One region of the Paenibacillus sp. FSL E2-0177 genome, then DNA from elsewhere that is predicted to be linked to it. Evidence: riboswitches for the same ligand, from Rfam matches in the RefSeq annotation. Region 1 holds a riboswitch; each other region holds the start of a gene.
What was found. Region 1 has a riboswitch for cyclic di-GMP ahead of MHI25_RS03610 (transglutaminase-like domain-containing protein). Riboswitches for the same ligand answer to the same signal wherever they lie in the genome.
Positions count from the first base shown of each region.

Region 2: it holds a riboswitch for cyclic di-GMP, as region 1 does, so the genes downstream of both, MHI25_RS11115 (DUF6612 family protein) here and MHI25_RS03610 (transglutaminase-like domain-containing protein) in region 1, are expected to answer to the same signal.
Region 3: it holds a riboswitch for cyclic di-GMP, as region 1 does, so the genes downstream of both, MHI25_RS02835 (choice-of-anchor A family protein) here and MHI25_RS03610 (transglutaminase-like domain-containing protein) in region 1, are expected to answer to the same signal.
Region 4: it holds a riboswitch for cyclic di-GMP, as region 1 does, so the genes downstream of both, MHI25_RS05190 (glycosyl hydrolase) here and MHI25_RS03610 (transglutaminase-like domain-containing protein) in region 1, are expected to answer to the same signal.

Region 1 covers NZ_CP150307.1:793,281-798,051, forward strand. Annotated here, with positions in the region: gene MHI25_RS03595 (glycosyltransferase family 2 protein) at 1-314, shown strand, start outside; gene MHI25_RS03600 (GtrA family protein) at 301-708, shown strand; gene MHI25_RS03605 (class D sortase) at 811-1,470, shown strand; cyclic di-GMP riboswitch class I at 1,590-1,672, shown strand; cyclic di-GMP riboswitch class I at 1,747-1,827, shown strand; gene MHI25_RS03610 (transglutaminase-like domain-containing protein) at 1,841-2,650, shown strand; rRNA gene MHI25_RS03615 (16S ribosomal RNA) at 3,018-4,575, shown strand.
Region 2 covers NZ_CP150307.1:2,510,507-2,515,277, forward strand. Annotated here, with positions in the region: gene MHI25_RS11105 (DUF4179 domain-containing protein) at 1-1,604, opposite strand, end outside; gene MHI25_RS11110 (RNA polymerase sigma factor) at 1,588-2,106, opposite strand; cyclic di-GMP riboswitch class I at 2,310-2,401, shown strand; gene MHI25_RS11115 (DUF6612 family protein) at 2,519-3,367, shown strand; gene MHI25_RS11120 (NADH-dependent flavin oxidoreductase) at 3,522-4,643, shown strand; gene MHI25_RS11125 (CapA family protein) at 4,722-4,771, opposite strand, start outside.
Region 3 covers NZ_CP150307.1:611,028-615,798, reverse strand. Annotated here, with positions in the region: gene MHI25_RS02835 (choice-of-anchor A family protein) at 1-864, opposite strand, end outside; cyclic di-GMP riboswitch class I at 973-1,063, opposite strand; gene MHI25_RS02830 (hypothetical protein) at 1,454-1,951, shown strand; gene MHI25_RS02825 (ASCH domain-containing protein) at 2,150-2,563, opposite strand; gene MHI25_RS02820 (DUF3221 domain-containing protein) at 2,915-3,271, shown strand; gene MHI25_RS02815 (hypothetical protein) at 3,576-3,791, shown strand; gene MHI25_RS02810 (undecaprenyl-diphosphate phosphatase) at 4,067-4,771, opposite strand, start outside.
Region 4 covers NZ_CP150307.1:1,178,084-1,182,854, reverse strand. Annotated here, with positions in the region: gene MHI25_RS05195 (glycosyl hydrolase) at 1-597, opposite strand, end outside; gene MHI25_RS05190 (glycosyl hydrolase) at 749-2,299, opposite strand; cyclic di-GMP riboswitch class I at 2,312-2,391, opposite strand; gene MHI25_RS05185 (sugar phosphate nucleotidyltransferase) at 2,528-3,901, opposite strand; gene MHI25_RS05180 (UDP-glucose/GDP-mannose dehydrogenase family protein) at 4,643-4,771, opposite strand, start outside.

The DNA.
Region 1 (4,771 bases):
TTTCACATAAGCCGCTTAAGATTGCTACGTATATTGGATTCTTCCTTTCATTCTCTAGCTTTCTCTATTTATTTTTCGTCTTGTTTCAAAAGATATTTTTTACCTCCTGGACGGTTCCGGGCTGGGCTTCCATTGTAGGCGTTAATCTGCTCTTTAACGGTATCGTTCTGATGCTGTTGGGTGTGATTGGGGAGTATATCGGACGGATTTATGACGAGTCTAAAGATAGACCGCTATATATTGTTAGTGAGACTAAAGGCTACCAGAACGAAGAACAACTGGACCGCCGGAAGGACCACAATGATGTCAGATAAGAACTTGCGCGCTGCATTCATACAGTTCCTCAAATTTAATGCCGTAGGTTTGCTCAATACGCTTATTGATTTTGTGATTTTTACATTGTTGAATTCACTAGGGATGGTATACGCATTGGCGCAGGTGATCTCCTATAGTGCAGGCACGGCGAATAGCTTTATTTTGAATAAAAAAGTTACCTTTCGTGATCGCAACCGGGGGAATAAAGAAGGCTTCGACCGCGTGCAGCTGGTCAAGTTTATCGTGCTGAATCTGGTAGTGCTCGGAATATCACTGCTGCTAATGCATCTGTTGACAGACAAACTAGGTATTCAAGTCTTGATCTCGAAGGTGCTGGTTACCTTTATCACGGTGATCATCAATTTCTTTGGAAGTCGTAAATGGGTATTTTAAACATTAATTTCAGGCAGAAGGAGTTGCTATGCTTAAAGGCAAGTAGCTGTTTCTGCTTGATTTGTATATAACCATAGAAACAATATACGGAGGTGAATAACATTGCGTAAATTCTCCTATCTACTCATACTGGCTGGGATACTTATCATGTTATATCCGACAGCTAACGAATGGTACAACGACAGGCAGCAGGAGAAGTTATTAGAAACGGCTGAACTAAGCACTGCCGATAGTACTCCCCAGTCAGATCTGAGGAGCAGGTATGCTGAAGTTACTCAGCTGTTAGCAGAGGAATCGGTTCTGGATGCCCAGGCACAGCCCCAACCCCAAGAGACAGAAAAGCCTGAACCGGAGATTGAAGTCGGTGGCAAAGTAATCGCACTAATTGAAATCGATAAGATTGATTTGAAGCTGCCTGTATTAGAAGGGGCTACAAAAGCTAATATGAAACATGCTGCAGCCCATATGAAAGAAACGGCACCCCTTGGAGAGATCGGGAATGCTGCAATCGCGGCGCATCGGGCTCGAACTACGGGTCGTTTGTTTAACAGATTGAATGAGGTTGTTGTGGGGGATGTTATCACGGTAAAGACTAGTGATCAGGTGTTTAACTATGAGGTATACGATATTTCTGTTGTAGATCCGAGTGATGTCTCCGTTCTTGACGGGAATGACAAGGATAAGATTCTTACTCTGATTACATGTGATCCGCTAGTGAATCCAACGCATCGGCTGATTGTTCATGCCAAATTAACAAAATGAGAATAGTGAATGACAAGAAAACACAAATACCGGGAGATATTTATAAAATAATGGGTAATCTAGTAAATTAGGTCTTGTTCACAACTATAAATATGATAGTATTATACTATGAAAGCTAAACACGATAACGGCAAACCTTCCGAAAGGTAGGGACGCAAAGCTAAAGGGCCTTTTCCCGAAAGGATGGCAGCCAGCTACCGAATGAAGAGGCTTTTTTTGTTTGTTTCAAATGGATTCTATCAATTATATCTAGTAAAGCTAGAACAGATAGAGCTTATACGATAACGGCAAACCTATCGAAAGGTAGGGACGCAAAGCTAAAGGGCCTTCCCGAAAGGATGGCAGCCAGCTACCGAAAGGAGTTTTATCCGTGAAAAAGGTTTATTTTATGCTGGTGGCGTTGTTCGTCCTAATGACTTCAGTTCCGGTAAGTACAGCTCAAGCTGCAAGTGCAGATGCCAGCTGGTTGATTACATCCAAAGTGGCTCAAGGTGTTATTGGTATTAACTATGATATTCCGAAAGATAAAAGAATCAAACTCATGATCACCAAAGATAACAGCAGCTATACATATAACTTGTATGCTTCTGGACAAGCTGAGGACTTCCCTTTGCAACAAGGAAATGGGACTTATAAGGTTTCTGTTCTGGAGAATACAACCGGCAATAAATACAAAGCATTATATTCCGAAGTAGTAGACGTAACCATGAGTGACTCGAATTCCGTATATTTGGGCTCCGTACAGAATGTGAAATGGAGTTCTTCTGATAAAGCGATTGTCAAAGCTAAACAATTAGTACAAGGCAAAACAACAGACGAAGAGAAAGTTAAAGCGATCTATAACTATGTAGTTGCGAATGTACAATATGATTACTCTCTTGCTAATAGTGTAACTACTGATTATATTCCAAGCATCGATAAGACATTGACTACTAAAAAAGGGATTTGCTATGATTACGCTTCTCTTTTTGCCGCAATGCTGCGGAGTGTAGATGTTCCTGCTAAGTTGGTAATGGGGAATACAAGCTACGTTACGCAATATCATGCCTGGAACGAAGTGTTGCTTAATGGGAAGTGGGTTACCATTGATACTACAGTGGATGCAGGACTTTCAAAGAGTGATAAGAAAACCGATTTAATTAAAGCCTCAAGCAAATATACTGCGGCAAAATACTATTAAGTTCGTCGCTAGAAACATAACTCTATTAAATAAACAACTAGCTTAATTATTAAGCTAGTTGTTTATTTTTATATTAGGGGTTGCTTTTCTATTAATAGTTGGGGTATTATAGGTAAGCGTTGTTAGACAGCGTACAGGCGATACAGACGAGGCTGATAAAAAGCTTCGAAAAATAAAGCTTGCATTTCTGAAGACAACATGATATATTATAAGAGTTGCTGCTGAGACATTAAACGGCGCCAACGAGAACTTGATCTTTGAAAACTGAACAACGAGTGAGTAGGATTTCACGTAAGTGAAATCCAAAATTAGAGAATTAATTTTCTCGTCAGATGTTTCAAAATGAGCATATCGCTCTTTTCAATACTAATTGGAGAGTTTGATCCTGGCTCAGGACGAACGCTGGCGGCGTGCCTAATACATGCAAGTCGAGCGGAGTCATTTTGAAAGCTTGCTTTCAAAATGACTTAGCGGCGGACGGGTGAGTAACACGTAGGCAACCTGCCCTTCAGACTGGGATAACTACCGGAAACGGTAGCTAATACCGGATAATTTCTTTTTTCTCCTGAGAGAAGAATGAAAGACGGAGCAATCTGTCACTGAGGGATGGGCCTGCGGCGCATTAGCTAGTTGGTGGGGTAACGGCCCACCAAGGCGACGATGCGTAGCCGACCTGAGAGGGTGAACGGCCACACTGGGACTGAGACACGGCCCAGACTCCTACGGGAGGCAGCAGTAGGGAATCTTCCGCAATGGGCGAAAGCCTGACGGAGCAACGCCGCGTGAGTGATGAAGGTTTTCGGATCGTAAAGCTCTGTTGCCAGGGAAGAACGTCCGGTAGAGTAACTGCTACCGGAGTGACGGTACCTGAGAAGAAAGCCCCGGCTAACTACGTGCCAGCAGCCGCGGTAATACGTAGGGGGCAAGCGTTGTCCGGAATTATTGGGCGTAAAGCGCGCGCAGGCGGCTATTTAAGTCTGGTGTTTAAACCTTGGGCTCAACCTGAGGTCGCACTGGAAACTGGGTGGCTTGAGTACAGAAGAGGAAAGTGGAATTCCACGTGTAGCGGTGAAATGCGTAGATATGTGGAGGAACACCAGTGGCGAAGGCGACTTTCTGGGCTGTAACTGACGCTGAGGCGCGAAAGCGTGGGGAGCAAACAGGATTAGATACCCTGGTAGTCCACGCCGTAAACGATGAGTGCTAGGTGTTAGGGGTTTCGATACCCTTGGTGCCGAAGTTAACACAGTAAGCACTCCGCCTGGGGAGTACGGTCGCAAGACTGAAACTCAAAGGAATTGACGGGGACCCGCACAAGCAGTGGAGTATGTGGTTTAATTCGAAGCAACGCGAAGAACCTTACCAGGTCTTGACATCCCTCTGAATCTGCTAGAGATAGCGGCGGCCTTCGGGACAGAGGAGACAGGTGGTGCATGGTTGTCGTCAGCTCGTGTCGTGAGATGTTGGGTTAAGTCCCGCAACGAGCGCAACCCTTAACTTTAGTTGCCAGCAGGTAATGCTGGGCACTCTAGAGTGACTGCCGGTGACAAACCGGAGGAAGGTGGGGATGACGTCAAATCATCATGCCCCTTATGACCTGGGCTACACACGTACTACAATGGCCGGTACAACGGGAAGCGAAGCCGCGAGGTGGAGCCAATCCCATCAAAGCCGGTCTCAGTTCGGATTGCAGGCTGCAACTCGCCTGCATGAAGTCGGAATTGCTAGTAATCGCGGATCAGCATGCCGCGGTGAATACGTTCCCGGGTCTTGTACACACCGCCCGTCACACCACGAGAGTTTACAACACCCGAAGTCGGTGGGGTAACCCGCAAGGGAGCCAGCCGCCGAAGGTGGGGTAGATGATTGGGGTGAAGTCGTAACAAGGTAGCCGTATCGGAAGGTGCGGCTGGATCACCTCCTTTCTATGGAGAATCGTTCTCTGCAATGAGAACATTCAAATCGGAAGTTTAACTTCCACAATCTCAGGTTTAGGCCTGTTACTCACTCGTTGCTCAGTTTTGAGAGTTTAAGCTCTCAAGTAAGACTTGATCCTTGAAAACTGGATACCGAAACGAATTTGCGTTTTAGAACATCTTTTAGCAACTTGTGCAAACAAGT
Region 2 (4,771 bases), 1.7 Mb from region 1:
ATTTCCTCGTTCCGGCTAGGATCGCTATATTTATAGATACCAGGGTTCAGTTCGATTTTTTCGTCGAAAGGGATATCTTTGTAGCTATCAATATTAGTTCCTGTAGATATCATGCCCTTAGGTGTAATTTCAGGCACCACTTCTTTGCCATTAATCCGTAACGTAGTTTGGTTAACGCTTTTGAAGCCAGAAGATTTGGATGTTGATTCGACAATCAAATTTTCGCCCTCAGTATAGTAAGTGAATTCAATTTTTAACCCATCGACATCAAGTGAAGTGAACTGCTTTTCTTCTTTAGGTTTGTTTATAGTGATCCAATTCTTAGTAGTATCACGTTTCTCAATGACAGCATCCTTTAATATAAGTTTCATTGGAACATCGGACCAGTCGTTATACCATTCCGGAGATTCGAATTGAAATAAATGCTGGTAGCTTTCGGAATGATCTCCTTTCAAATTCCAACCCCCAGTGATTGTTTGATCACCTATAACCAACTGAGCGGTATTATAGTGGGCAATTCCTTTTTTAAGCGAATCATTTTCATCTATTAGAATTTGGATATCCAAAGGGGTAACCACTAGCTGATCTAAGGTTATGCCGGTCTTTTCTTGAAATTCAGGACTGTTATACAGTTTCTTAGTGTAAATCGCCTCACTTGCTTTTTGTCCATCTGCTTTAAAATCGAACTTCCACGTACCTGAAAATCGTTTCGCTTCTTCAATGTAACTAAAATGAAGACTAGCTTCCTTCCAATCTGATTCAGTTATATTGAAAACCTGTTCAATAAATAAATCCGATCCTTCGTTAGGCATGATGGTTGGAATTGCTTCATTCTTTTGACCACCAGTACTAACTACCAAATGTGGATTACCCCGTCCTAAGTCAGATGGTGATGCAGCGACTTTGTAACGGATAATGGTTTGATTGGAAACATATCGAACGGATTCGATTTGAAGGCTTGGATATTGCTTAACTCCAGTATTGATAGTATCCCCTGCTTGATGATTAGATTGTAAGGGAATATTCCGATCACTGTAAAAAATGAGATTCCGTGCTTCAAACCTATAGTCCTTTTTATCATCCTTTAATGTATCAGGTGTCTCATATACTCCAATGAGTTTCTGGCTTTCAGGATCGTATTCTAAATAACCGTATACCTTTGCCTTGGCACCGGATTCACTAGTCATGATGTTTTCCTCTGTAGCAAATCCAGTATATTTGGATAGATCAGATTTAGTATCAAGTGATAACAGCATTTTCATTTTTTCTCCATCAGTTACAACACCGTTCAAATTCATTGTTACTCCTGAACTGGAAGTTTGAAGATTATACTGTTGACCGATGCCGTTATTTAATGCATTGCTCACACTTCGACCACCAATTTTATCCCAATTAATCGTCATACTAGCGAATACAGGAATGGCTACAAGTAAGAGGCAAGAGAAGACAATACTGATAGGAATAACCTTTTTATTAGACCTAGGAGTATTCTGGGAGGCATGCTGATTTCTTTGACGTGTATATGCTTCTTGTTCTATGGCAGTCCACATCAAATCATAATCCGGTCGGGGAATATGTTTATCTTTTTCAATATACAGACTCATTACTATTCAGCTCCTTTAGTTGGGTTCCACCCATTCTATTTAGTATTTTAAGTCCCTTGTTCAGTCTGGATTTTACAGTTCCTTCGGGTATGCTCATAACTTTAGAGATCTCGGGTACAGTCAATTCGTTTATAAAACGAAGGACTACTACCATTCTGATTTTGTCAGGAAGCTGACTGTATAACCCTTGTAATTCTTTTTTAGTTTCCTGTCGATCCAAACGTTTTTCTACAGGGTTTGATTCCTCAGACCTGGATAGTAAATAATTACGTACTTCTTTCATCCACCCCGTCTTACGCCTTTTGATCACACTGTTGCACTCATTCGAAGCAATTCGTAAAATCCAAGCTTTCAAGTTTCTTACCTTCGACTTATCCGCTAAGATAATTTTTACAAATACCTCTTGGGAAATATCCTCCGCATCTGCCTGATTTTTCATTAAGTAGTAACAAAAATAATATACTTGTTCTTTATAGAGCTCGAAAATTTCCCGGTCACTCATTTTGCTGCACCCCCTGTCTTTACTGTTCTCATTAATAAGACTTATAAGCGTATGTAATCGTTCATTTTTCATTTTGATTGTAGTATTTCTTCTGAGTATCATAGCGAATTCGAATGGAAGATAAGTCGTTTACAGGTAATTATAACCATGATAAAATTAGCGGTGGGACATGCGTCCGTAATCTATTAAAACTAATTGAATGTCCGCGTTAAAGGTAAAATCATCGAAAGATGATGACACAAAGCCATGGGTCTAAAACCTTTCGACAGAAGGAAATGATCGCCAGGCCGCCATAGGGATGTCTTATGAAGCATAAAGGATAGCTCTAAGAATATGTAGTCTATTTTGAGCTCTTTTATTATTTCGACCTATACGGCGTTACATTATCGCAAGGGGCCGAAAGGGGAAGTACATGAACAGTTTTTTCAAAACAATAGGTACTAGTTTGGCAGTAGGTGCTTTATTGCTGTCCGGAACGATCGGATGGATGTCTAATCCAGGAGTAGTGTCAGCAGCTACCTCAACAGTAGTAACCGCGGATCAGATGATCAGCAAAGTAACGGCAGCCTCCAAAGCAATAAAGAATTTCCATCTGGATGTGACCAAAAAACAGGATATTCAAAGCGGCGGGGTGCGTATCAGCAACACCAACACTCTGAAGCTGGATATCAACCGTCTGCCGAATTTTGCCGCAGCAGGCACTGTCGCTAGTAGTCTTTTAGAAACATCGTACAGTCTATATGCCAATGACAAGGAGTTTTACTATCTTGTAGACGGAAGTGAACTGATCGATGAATCTGAAGATGAAGGTTACGACGATGACGGGGAGCCAATCGATCCTGATGCACAATATTGGCTTGGACTGGAGAAAACGGAATGGGATGCCTTTTACTCTAAAGGCCAATACGATCCTGTTTCCATGCTTGATTCGGTCAAAAGTTATAAAAAATCCATGAAAGTCAGCACTGCTGGCGCACAAACAGTCTTACAATTCACGGTAACCGATCCGACAGCAGCTAAGGGGATAATCAAACTCTATGACCAGGAGAACCTCTGGGATGGAGAGACAGTTCAACCCAAAAGCGTAACGTGGAAATTATTCGTCAATACTAAGACCTGGCAAACGGAAAAGCTGACAGTCGATCTGAGTTATGTGCTGGTAAGTGATGGAGCCAAAGATACATACACCACGAAAATCGAAGCTAAATATTCCAAAAATAATAAAGGTGCAGCCATTGTAAAACCGGCCGAACTAGAATAATAAGGACCATTCATATCGAGCAAAAAGCGCTGTTCCAATGAACAGCGCTTTTTGTTGTATTCAATAGCAGTTCTTTATTAGTTGACAAGAATAAATCATTGCTGTAATTTATATGTATGCGCATGTATATAATATTTTATCTAAATATAATTTAATGAAAGTTGGGAAAAAGATGATAGCACTAGACACAGCATTAACTTTTCGCAGAGGGCTGACATTAAAAAACCGAGTGGTTATGGCTCCAATGACCACGCGAATGAGCTTTTATGACGGTGTAGTAACACAAGATGAATTGAAATACTATTCGCTAAGAACGGGCGAAGTAGGTGCGGTCATCACTGCGGCAGCAAATGTACAAGAGGGTGGAAAAGGATGGGAAGGTGAACTTAGTGTTTCCTCCGATGAATTTATTCCTAGCCTCAGCCGATTAGCATCTACTATTAAACGAAATGGAACAAAGGCTATTTTACAGCTATTCCATGCAGGAAGAATGACAGATTCAAAAATATTGCGTGGCGTACAACCCGTTTCCTCCAGCGCCATTGCTGCTGAACGCCCGAATGCAGAAATTCCAAGAGCATTAACAGAAGATGAAATTTTCGGTGTAACTGAGGATTTTAAAAAAGCGACTCAACGTGCTATTCAAGCTGGATTTGACGGGGTAGAAATTCATGGAGCAAACACATATTTAATCCAACAATTCTTCTCTCCACACTCCAACCGTCGTGAAGATCAATGGGGAGGAAGCTTAGAAAAAAGATTTAATTTCATTAACCAATTAGTGGATGCAGTTATTGCTGTTGTTGACAATTCAAAGGTTAAGGATTTTATTGTCGGTTATCGTTTTTCTCCAGAAGAATATGAAGAGCCTGGAATTAAAATCACCGATACCTTTTATCTCATTGATAAATTAGCTGATAAAAAGCTGGATTATCTGCATATTTCATTAGGGGACTTCAAGAAAGTATCTGCATCAGAAGATTTTAAAGAAAAATCAATCCTGCAATATGTGCATGAGAAAATCAAAGGCCGTATACCTTTAATTGGGGTAGGAGATATCCGTACCAAACAGGACGCAGAGGACACGTTGACAAATGCTGAATTAGTAGCAGTAGGACGGTCTCTTATCATTGATCCTCATTGGACAAGTAAAGTACTGGAGGGTAAAGAAGATCTCATCAGAAGAGTACTTGCTGATCAAGATAGAGAAGAACTTGTAGTAGAGAATGGTATTCTAGAATTCCTTAAATTAATGATGCCTGATCGTTTACGCTAAACCCAAACACAGTTTTGAGGTCTAAATCTATAACGTTCCGCGGTAAATTCCGCGGAACGTTATTTTTCTGTAACGACTCTATTCCCTCTTTAAGATTGTTGTCGTATGTTTCAACATTCGATTCATGA
Region 3 (4,771 bases), 180 kb from region 1:
AGGTTCATCACCATCGTATGGATAGTGGTGAAATTCACCACCACCAGTACCTTTGAGTGAAGCCGCCACTAAAGTACCGTTAATCTGACCATTAATAAAATCAACATGAGCATAGGGGGCAAGTATGCTTCCCATTACACCTATGCCTGCCATATCAAGATACGCAGCTTGGCTAAAGTTAAGCAAAATTTTCTTGCTGTTCAACACGTTATTAGGTAGAAATCCGAAGTTTTTCATTTTTACGTTAGAACCATCAATATTAATAATTGCAGTAGATCCTGAAGGAACATTTATTGTAATTCCGTAGGTATTAGAGACGTTATCTCCTGAAACATTAAAAACATTGACCGCAGGATCTGTACCTGTCAGGGTAAGGCTGCCATATCGGTACACTGTTGTTCCATTCGCCGGCAATGCTGCAAGTTCTGCTGATTTGTCCTTCAAAGACTGACCTACTGCTGAAAAGTCAATCGTACTCCCCTGTCTTTTTGTACCACCCTTGAGGAGCGTTACATTCCCTGAAAAATCTCCCCCGTGCACGATATTCCCATAAACAGTACCTCCGTTGAAAGTAAGATTCCCTCCAACAACAAGTGTGTCAGTCAGGGAAACCTCTGCAGCGGTCAACCTATCTCCAACACTATAGTTGGTTAAGTTAACGTTACCTCCAGCAGCAAACCTTCCTTCCGTATCCGAAACTGTTGTTATATCCCCTAGAATAAACACGTTGTAGACCGCTGCAATTCCCAATGTAGAAGAACTACTAGCTCCAGCAACTCCAGCTCCCAATGAGGAAAGCCCACTACCTACCGTCAAAATCCCAGCTAATACAAGCGAGAGTAACGGTTTTATTCTTCTTTTCAAATGGCACACCTCCTAAAACTATGATTTATATTAATCAGAATAATTACCAGAAACTCTAAAGGACCTAACAACAAAAAAGACCGCCAAAAAGAAGTGAAATTCCCTTCTCATGGCAGTCGGACGGTCATTGTGCCTTTAAGACACTTTAGACTCCTGGACTTTGCGTCCCGCCCTTTCAGACGGTTTGCTATTATCATGACTATATATATGTATTACACTGCAAGTCCAGAACTGGTAGCTGAAGCATTCTATCCAATAACAGTCTATGACTTTTAATACTTTTGAATTAATAACAGTTTAGCTCCCGACACCCACAATTGTCAATCAATTCCTTTCGATAATTCCCCGCATTAGTACCACACAAAAAAAGCGCCTAAAGGCGCTTCGCATAAGGTTTTTCATTAAATTTTAAAGTAACTGTATATAGCCCAATATGGATATCCATAAGGGAACACTCAGAATTAAACCAAAAAACAATCCACGCTGGAGGCTGCCCTCTTTTTCCATCATAATTCTCCTTTATTTGCGTTCGATACATTAATTTTTATTATTACAATTTTTAATATAATTTATTCTTCGTTATTTAGTTGTGAATTTTATCACATTGGATAAGCTGTTTAGAAATACCATTGATTATTTTTGGAATATCGGGGTAGAATACGAATATACGTTCCTATTAGAGGTGATGAGATTCATGCATAGAGCAGAAAGCAGGGACAACATGCTGGTGAAATCTTATTTATTGCTTCCGATGATTTTATCAGCTTTCGAACGGGACTCCGCCATTTTATCTACACACTTACGAACACCCGCCCCTTATCTGGAGGTGCTTGGAACAGCTGCTGCAGTAGCTACAACAGATCTAAGGGATGTTCGTGCAGAAATGAGAAGACGGGGAATCAAGGTGTATGAGCAAAACAGACTTAATACTGGAATTGAAGCCAAGTATATATGTCGTGGCTATCATGAACGAATGCTGCTGTTGAATGACATTGTTGCGGCTCAGGCTGCCATCCATATGCGCAGATACCTAGGGCTGGATATTTCATCTTTTAAGAGTTACGAAGAACAGTACCAGATTAAGTAAAGCTGTATAGAAGCCGCTGCGCTCTCTCCCCCAATCAATTAGTGAACAAAAAAATAGGCCTTACCATGGGAGTTGGCAAGACCTGAGAGAGATATACCACAAAACACTGGGGGGTGTTTGGTGTCTCTAATATATACCTCGAACCTGAAAAAAAGCTGATAGGCACATAAAAATTACATTAAAAATATTGTTCGCCGTTCAGAAGTGATTAGAGTGCTCCCACAAGCTTAGCCGACCTTTAGCTGGAATTGGATGGCTTAATGGATGAACCCCTTCAAGCTTCCAGGCAAACCGTCCTTCACTATAGTCGCCAAAATCATATTCGTTCCCATTGATCCATTCCCTTAAATCCACCTCTGGAGTAACCACATAACATCCCGCGAGCTGACCTGTAGCAATAATAGCTCCTGTCGGCAAATTATTCGCTGTATAGCCATGTTTCGCCAATACTGATTTGTACGGTTCCTGTTCACAAATCTTTTTGTCAATCCTCACTCCGGCATGGATGCCTAACTCACCGCGGTAGGCTGTTCTCCATGAACGAGTTTCAAACTCTTTTTCACCAAGAGCAATTAAGGTCGCCCAAGGCTGCCGTATTGTTATACACCGCATGATATTTATCCCCTTCGTTTATGTTGGACGTTTGTCACGGATGCCACGGATCTCGATCTCGCGTTGTGTAATCTTGCTCACCTTGACCTGATAAATAATCCCAACCGTTTGGTCGATACTCTTTTCCATCATTGATCGCCTCTAAAATAAGAACATTTATTTTTATTATATACAAACAAAAGTTCTTATAAAAATATCAATACTACAGACATTCACCTGTAACTCCCCAGAATCAATAAAGGTCGTCATAATGGAAGGGCTGCTGTTTATTCTTATATTGGTAATGTACTAAATGCTATGCCTGTGCAACCGATTTTAAATTAATGTCGTAACCACTGGAGGAGAAGGTCCATGATTCAAAAACCACGTACTACTATTAAATGGACTCTTATTTTTGTTTTTTTGTTATTAGTCACCGCCTGTAGTAAGAATGATGAAGTTTTGAAAGGAATTGTACACACAATAGATGTAGAAAATAAAAGAATTTTAGTAATTTCTGAATTAAAAGAAGAAGACTTGAACAAGGAATATAAGGAGATTCTCGAATCTAATGAGTACTCTCAAGCCATTTGGGTAAATAAAGTTGCACCTTCTAAATATAAAAAAGGCGATGAGATTAAAGTGTTTTTTGAAGTAAGTGATGATTCATTCCCTGCACAAGTTACCGCCAAAAAAATCACCAAATCAAGAATTGAGCAAAAAGAATAGAATCTACTATAAAGAAGCGGCGTCTTCAAAAGGGGCGGCGCTTCTTTGTGTAGATTTAAGGAGAAATCCATATTTATAAATTTACTCTGTGCAAAAAAAGTGACCCCACCACTTCCGGCAGGGTCTAGATCTATTTTATAAGGGGGTTATGTGATTACTATAATCCTCTTAGCTTAAATAAGTATGAAGCCCGTCTAAAGATTTGCTGAATTATTATTATTTTTATCGAAACCGATCAAATATAGTAACGTATCAATCTTAATTTCCAAATTACTACATATACAAAATGGAGGTGTGTATAAAGATGAAAATATTCAGTCTATTGCTTGTAGCATTGTCTTCCATTGGAGTAGTTGCCACATTCGGATTTTCAACATTCAGCTTAATCACAGGAATTATAGGAGGGCTTATTGCAACATTTGCAATTTCAGGCTACTTGCAGTCTGTCAGACGTGATTACCCCAATGAGAGCTATGCGAACAAACATGTTAAGTATCAGTCGAACTATAATACTTGGTAAGCAAAAACCCACCTAAACTGGTGGGGTTTTTCATATTCCCAAACACTTGTAAAATCACTTTGTGATATTAATGGTAGAAGAAACAAACGAGGGATAACGGCTAGCTGTAGAAGTGCTTTCACCGAAAATTCATTCCTTAGTTCATAGATTACTTGAGCTTTGTCTTGTTTGGTGACTTCCCCTTGTTTTGAACCTCTAGTTCAATCTATGCAGGATATGATGTATAGCCCTTTTTAAAAGCTTCTTTCCCATGATGTTCATATTGACTAATCCAATTACTGTATGACAATTAAATAGAAGAGAGCTGCTAAAACAAACCGGTATAGAGCAAACCACTCCAATCGAAGTCTCTTAATCAGTTTGATGAACGTCACTACTGCAATCATTGCCACAAGAAAGGATGTCGCAAAGCCAATTAACATTAGAAGCAAATCGTCAGAACTCAGCAAATCACGACTATCGTACAAATCCAACAAGCTTGCACCAAACATAACAGGCACAGAAATAAGGAATGTAAAATCTGCAGCGGCTTTTTGGCTAGTGCCAAGCAACAGGCCACCTGAAATCGTCGAACCTGATCTCGAAAATCCCGGCCATAACGCCAAGCATTGGAACAGACCAATTCCGAAAGCCTGTTTATAATTAATCCCATCGATAGTACCAGCGGTTTCAGTCCGCCTATTCCGCGCTGCAATGATCATCAACACGCCACCAACAACTAGACCGATCAAAACAGGGGTTGGGCCAAATAATTGGCTTTTTATTGTGTCCTTGAAGAGAAGATATAGGATTAATGCTGGTAACATAGCCAAAATCATATGAATGACATTTAATCCTTTGCTTTTGGAAAAATCCATTCTAATCATATTAACCCCAATCTCCAAATACCTTTTCCAATAAAGAATTAAAACTGCCATCACTGCACCCAACTGAATAACAATTTTAAAAGTTATTGCAGCATCTCCCTCAAAGCTAAGCAA
Region 4 (4,771 bases), 380 kb from region 1:
TAAGACCGGAACTCCGGCATCACGCAGCTGACCCAAATATCCAGCAACCTCGTCTAGATCTGAGATTAGCCTCTTATACTGAGCTGTCCCAGGTGTAACATAAGCATTAAATTTCTCTTGACTGAGACTTCTGTTTACATTGGACCACTCTGGAGAGGTTCCCGGTAAGCTCTGATGGAAGGTCATCGCTACAATGCCACCCTCTTGATGCCATTCAATTGCACTGTCTATAACAGCTTGCCGCTGTTCTGCGATCGTCTCTTCGGATTGATTATTAATCGCCCCTAATTCATAACCATGTAGAACAGCATTTTGTCCCGAAGTATTCTTCAGCTTATGAACCAGTTCATCTGGACTTTCTAGATAATCATGCTGGCCGGACAAGAGCCCTTTGCCACGTAGATTTACCAAATTACTCAGCAGTTGCTTGGCTTCTTCAGAAGCCGAAGGATTACTTGGTATAGCCGGAGGTAGGGAGGAAGAAACACTCATAGCCTTCGGAAGACTTTTAACCTCTCCCCAAGGCAGCAAGGAAAAAATAATAAACACCGGTAACATAGTAAACAACAATCTGTTTTTCTTATAATATTTACGCAAATAAATCCTCCTTTCGGTAGCTGTACTGCCTCCACAGGTGTTAAAAACATACCTGTTATCGGACAATCGTCTTCTGACCTAATGAGGACTATAGCTTAGTAGCTCTGCAATAACGCAGAGCCACTAAGGATCGACCTTTAATTTTCATCAATCAGGAGACATCCGGAAGAAAAAGTGCACTTGCTGGAACTGTCTCTTTAGCTTGACTAGCACTTTCCCACATCAAGCGGACTCTCGCATCGCCTTCATTCTCGTAATACTCCACCTTGATATCATATAGCTGGCCAGCCTTCAGCGTTATAATGCCCTTACGCTCAGTACCACTTTGCTTAGTCCAACTATCAATCACGGATTCCCCATTCACCCAGACACGGATACCATCATCTGAGGTAGTGTAAAATGTATATTGCTCATTATATAATGACTTAATTTTACCGCTCCAACGTATGGAGAACCGATCAATCCCGAGGGCGGCATCCGGCGAGCCTTGCCGCCAATTGAAATCGATTATTGCATCAGTTCTGTTAAGAGCTGCTGCTCCCGACAATTGCATGTTGTTGTAATACTCTCCTGCAAGCCCCTTCGCGAGAGGAATTGCTGCCTCCCCCTCTTCTTCGGAAGGTGCCGGCGCTGGTGCGGCGCTAGGTGTCGGTGCCAGACCAGTATTTAATTTATCTCTGGTCAGGGTATAGTTGCTATTCATAAATGTTTTGATTGTGTCTGCACTGTTATTCTCGTAAAGCATTTTTCCCCAGCTCATCATATACGTCCATTTACTTTGCGATTGCTGAAGCTTCTCCAGATTAGGCATTTCACCATTTTCCCCGATCGCAATCGGTTTGCCTGCAGCTAGACTCAATAAGCTGTCATAGTATTTTTGCTGGTAATCATTTTCGTATATATCTGCTGCCAGAATATCTACTTTATCAGCACCTGGATAAGTTAGCGCATAAGGATCTGACCAAACATTGGGAGCATTCGGACTCCATACCCATAACAAATTATTTAATTTATGAACGTTAACAAAACGGTCATACATAATATTCCATAGTTTAGAAAAGTTATTTTTCTTCCCCCACCAGAACCAGTTCCCGTTCATTTCATGATAGGGTCTCCAAAGCACCGGAACGTTGGCATCGCGCAAGCTTTTTAAAGAGACGGCCACCTTATCAAGCTCAGCGATCAGATTGTTATATTGCTTGGTACCCGGTGTAACGTAACTATCGAACTCACTCTGGCTAAGTGTTTTTTTCACATTATCCCAGTCATAAGAGGTGCCCGGCAGGTTAGCATGAAAAGTCATAGCTACGATCCCGCCCGCTTTATTCCAGTTGATGGCGCTGTTCACCACATTTTGACGTTGCCAAGCCATCGTTGCTTCGGACTGGCCACTGATCGCACCCATTTCATAACCGTGAAGAGCCGCATATTGTCCGCTGGTTCCCTTCAGCATATTGTTAATTTCATCTGGACTTTCTAAATAGTCATGTTGACCGGCAATAATACCTTTTCCTGAGATCGAGTAAAAATAGTTAAGCAGCTTTACGGCTTCAGGTGAGGCACCTGGGGTAACTGGCGTTCCAGAATTTGAAGCAGCTATGACAACAGACGGCGAAATTCCAACAGCAAGCGGAAGTGCAGTCAGAAACAGGACGAGTGACAGAAATGCACCAAACAATCGATACGTACGGTAAGCTTTCAAAATAATCTCCCTTTCGGTAGCCAGGCTGCCACTCTTTCGAAGGCCCTATAGCTTTGCGTCCCTACCTTTCGATAGGTTTGCCTTTTCAATTTAAGAGAAATAATCTCTCTTACCGTAAGTATCGACGACAATTAATGATATATTTAGTGTTTTTATGACTTTTTTTGATAATTGAGTCAATTTACCTGTTTCAAGAAATTTTGAATTGGTTAAATAGATAGGTTAGACCTATGAAATGAATTGTTGTAGTTCTATATCATTCCAGTCTAAAGTAATACGTATGTTATCTTCTTCTACTAATTCAGACCCCGTCTGTACCTCTATAAACTCAACATCCGTCAAAGCAAGGATCGCGTGCTTCGTTCCTTCCGGTATACGTACCACGTCCCCAGCCTTCACATTATGTTTTTTCTCATTCAGCACAATACTTGCTTCGCCGCTGACGATTGTCCAAATTTCACTACGCTTGCGATGTAATTGATAGCTGATATTATTCCCCTCGGATATAAAAATCCGTTTGGTCAGCACTTCATTGCCTTCATCATATTTCACATAATCAATAACTTTGTAATGACCCCAACGGCGTTCCTCGTACATCGGTCTTTGTTCAAAGGTCTTCAGCACTTCTTTAATCCGTGGGCTCTCAGCTTTATGGGTAACTAGAATCCCATCCGGGCTAGCCGCAATGATCAGATCCTTCGCACCAATTACCGTAATCGGAATGTCCAGCTCATTAATCAAGCAAGTCCCCTCAGAATCCGCCGTCACAAAACCTTTTCCTACATGCTTGCTGCTCATTTCCTCTGTCAGCGTATTCCACGTTCCAAGATCCTTCCAGAATCCATCATACGGCTGCACCACAATATGTTCTTCTTTCTCCACCACTTCATAATCAAAGCTGATGGAAGACAATAGCTTATACTGCTTCTGCAATTCTTCATATCCTAAAGGCAACCCTTTACGCTGCAAAATATCTAACAAGTACCCTAAGCGGAAGGCAAACACTCCGCAATTCCACAAGGCATTTTGCTCGATGAGCTGTTCTGCTTGTATGCGGTCAGGTTTCTCTTGAAAGTGACTCACCTTCATAAAACCATTTTCCCCCGCCTCTTCGGTGGTAGGAATAATATATCCGTATTTCTCTGAGGCATGTTCAGGAACAACACCCATTAGAGCCAGATTTGCTCCACTTTCCAGCATGGTCCCCTCAAGCATAGCTATGGTATCGAAAAAAGATGCTTCTACATAAGGGTCAACAGGCAATATTGCTACCGTCTCCGCTGGAGAAACACCTGCCACTGAATAAAGATAGGTAGCTGTTAAGGCGATAGCCGGAAAAGTATCCCGACGCTCCGGTTCAACGATAATCGGCACATGACTTCCCAGTTGGCTTTGTATCATTTCTACTTGGCCACGGCCGGTGGCCAGATAAGATGATTCTGCCATCCCTGCTTCCTCCAGCTGTCTCCAGACACGTTGTACCATGGATTCTGGTTCACCTTGAGGGCTTTCAAGTACCTTTAGAAATTGCTTTGAACGTGAGTCGTTGGACAACGGCCATAACCGTTTACCTGAACCGCCTGATAGAAGTACCATTTTCATAGAATGAACCCTCCTTGAATTATGGAAATCGAGCATATTTGAATTGTAATCAAAACGTCAGCTTCCGCTTAGCCTTATTTCGAGCGGATGCACTAAAAAAATTTGTTAGGTAGAAACCACTCCAAGGGATTTTGGACTTCCGATCGCTGTTATCCTCAGATTTCCTGATTGAACCGCTTCTCGCGGTAGAAATCCGAGGATGCATATGCTTTCGAAGCTAGCTTTCCTACGGAAATCTTTCGGGCGAACACTCCGTTTCTACAGTTCCAAATTCCCTTTCCGTTCTTAACCTAACCAACTTCTTCTTAATACTTGATCCGTGCGTACCGGGCTGTACCAGCCGGAAGCAGGCACGTTTTTCTAAAGATTTGCTTCTGCTCTGGGGGAGGCAGCTGCAACTGCAACAACTGTAAGAACAACTGCAACTACAAGAGCAAGACTAGTTGCCACCACAGAGACAATGACAACTACAACTACAAATGCTACTGCTACTGCGGTATATAATCAGAGTACCTAACTTTATAAATTGCTTAGAACCTTAAAATAAGGGAACGAAGTGGCGGAGGGGAATTTGGGAACTGTAAGAGCGATAGCGTCCGCCTTTGTCTGCGGATTTCTACCGCTATCAGCGGTTAAAATCAGGAAATCTGCAGACAACAGCGGCTGGAAGTCCAAACATTCTCTGGAGTCACGGCTCATCCCTAAATAGAAAAATCACAAGTTCAATCAATATAACTTAGATTAAACCGCTCCAGCCACACTAGCAGAATAACCGCTCAATCCACCCATCTGCGGGCGGCCGACAGAATGATAAACGAGTCCGGTACCCTCAATTTGCTCCTTGGAATACACATTGCGTCCATCGATCAG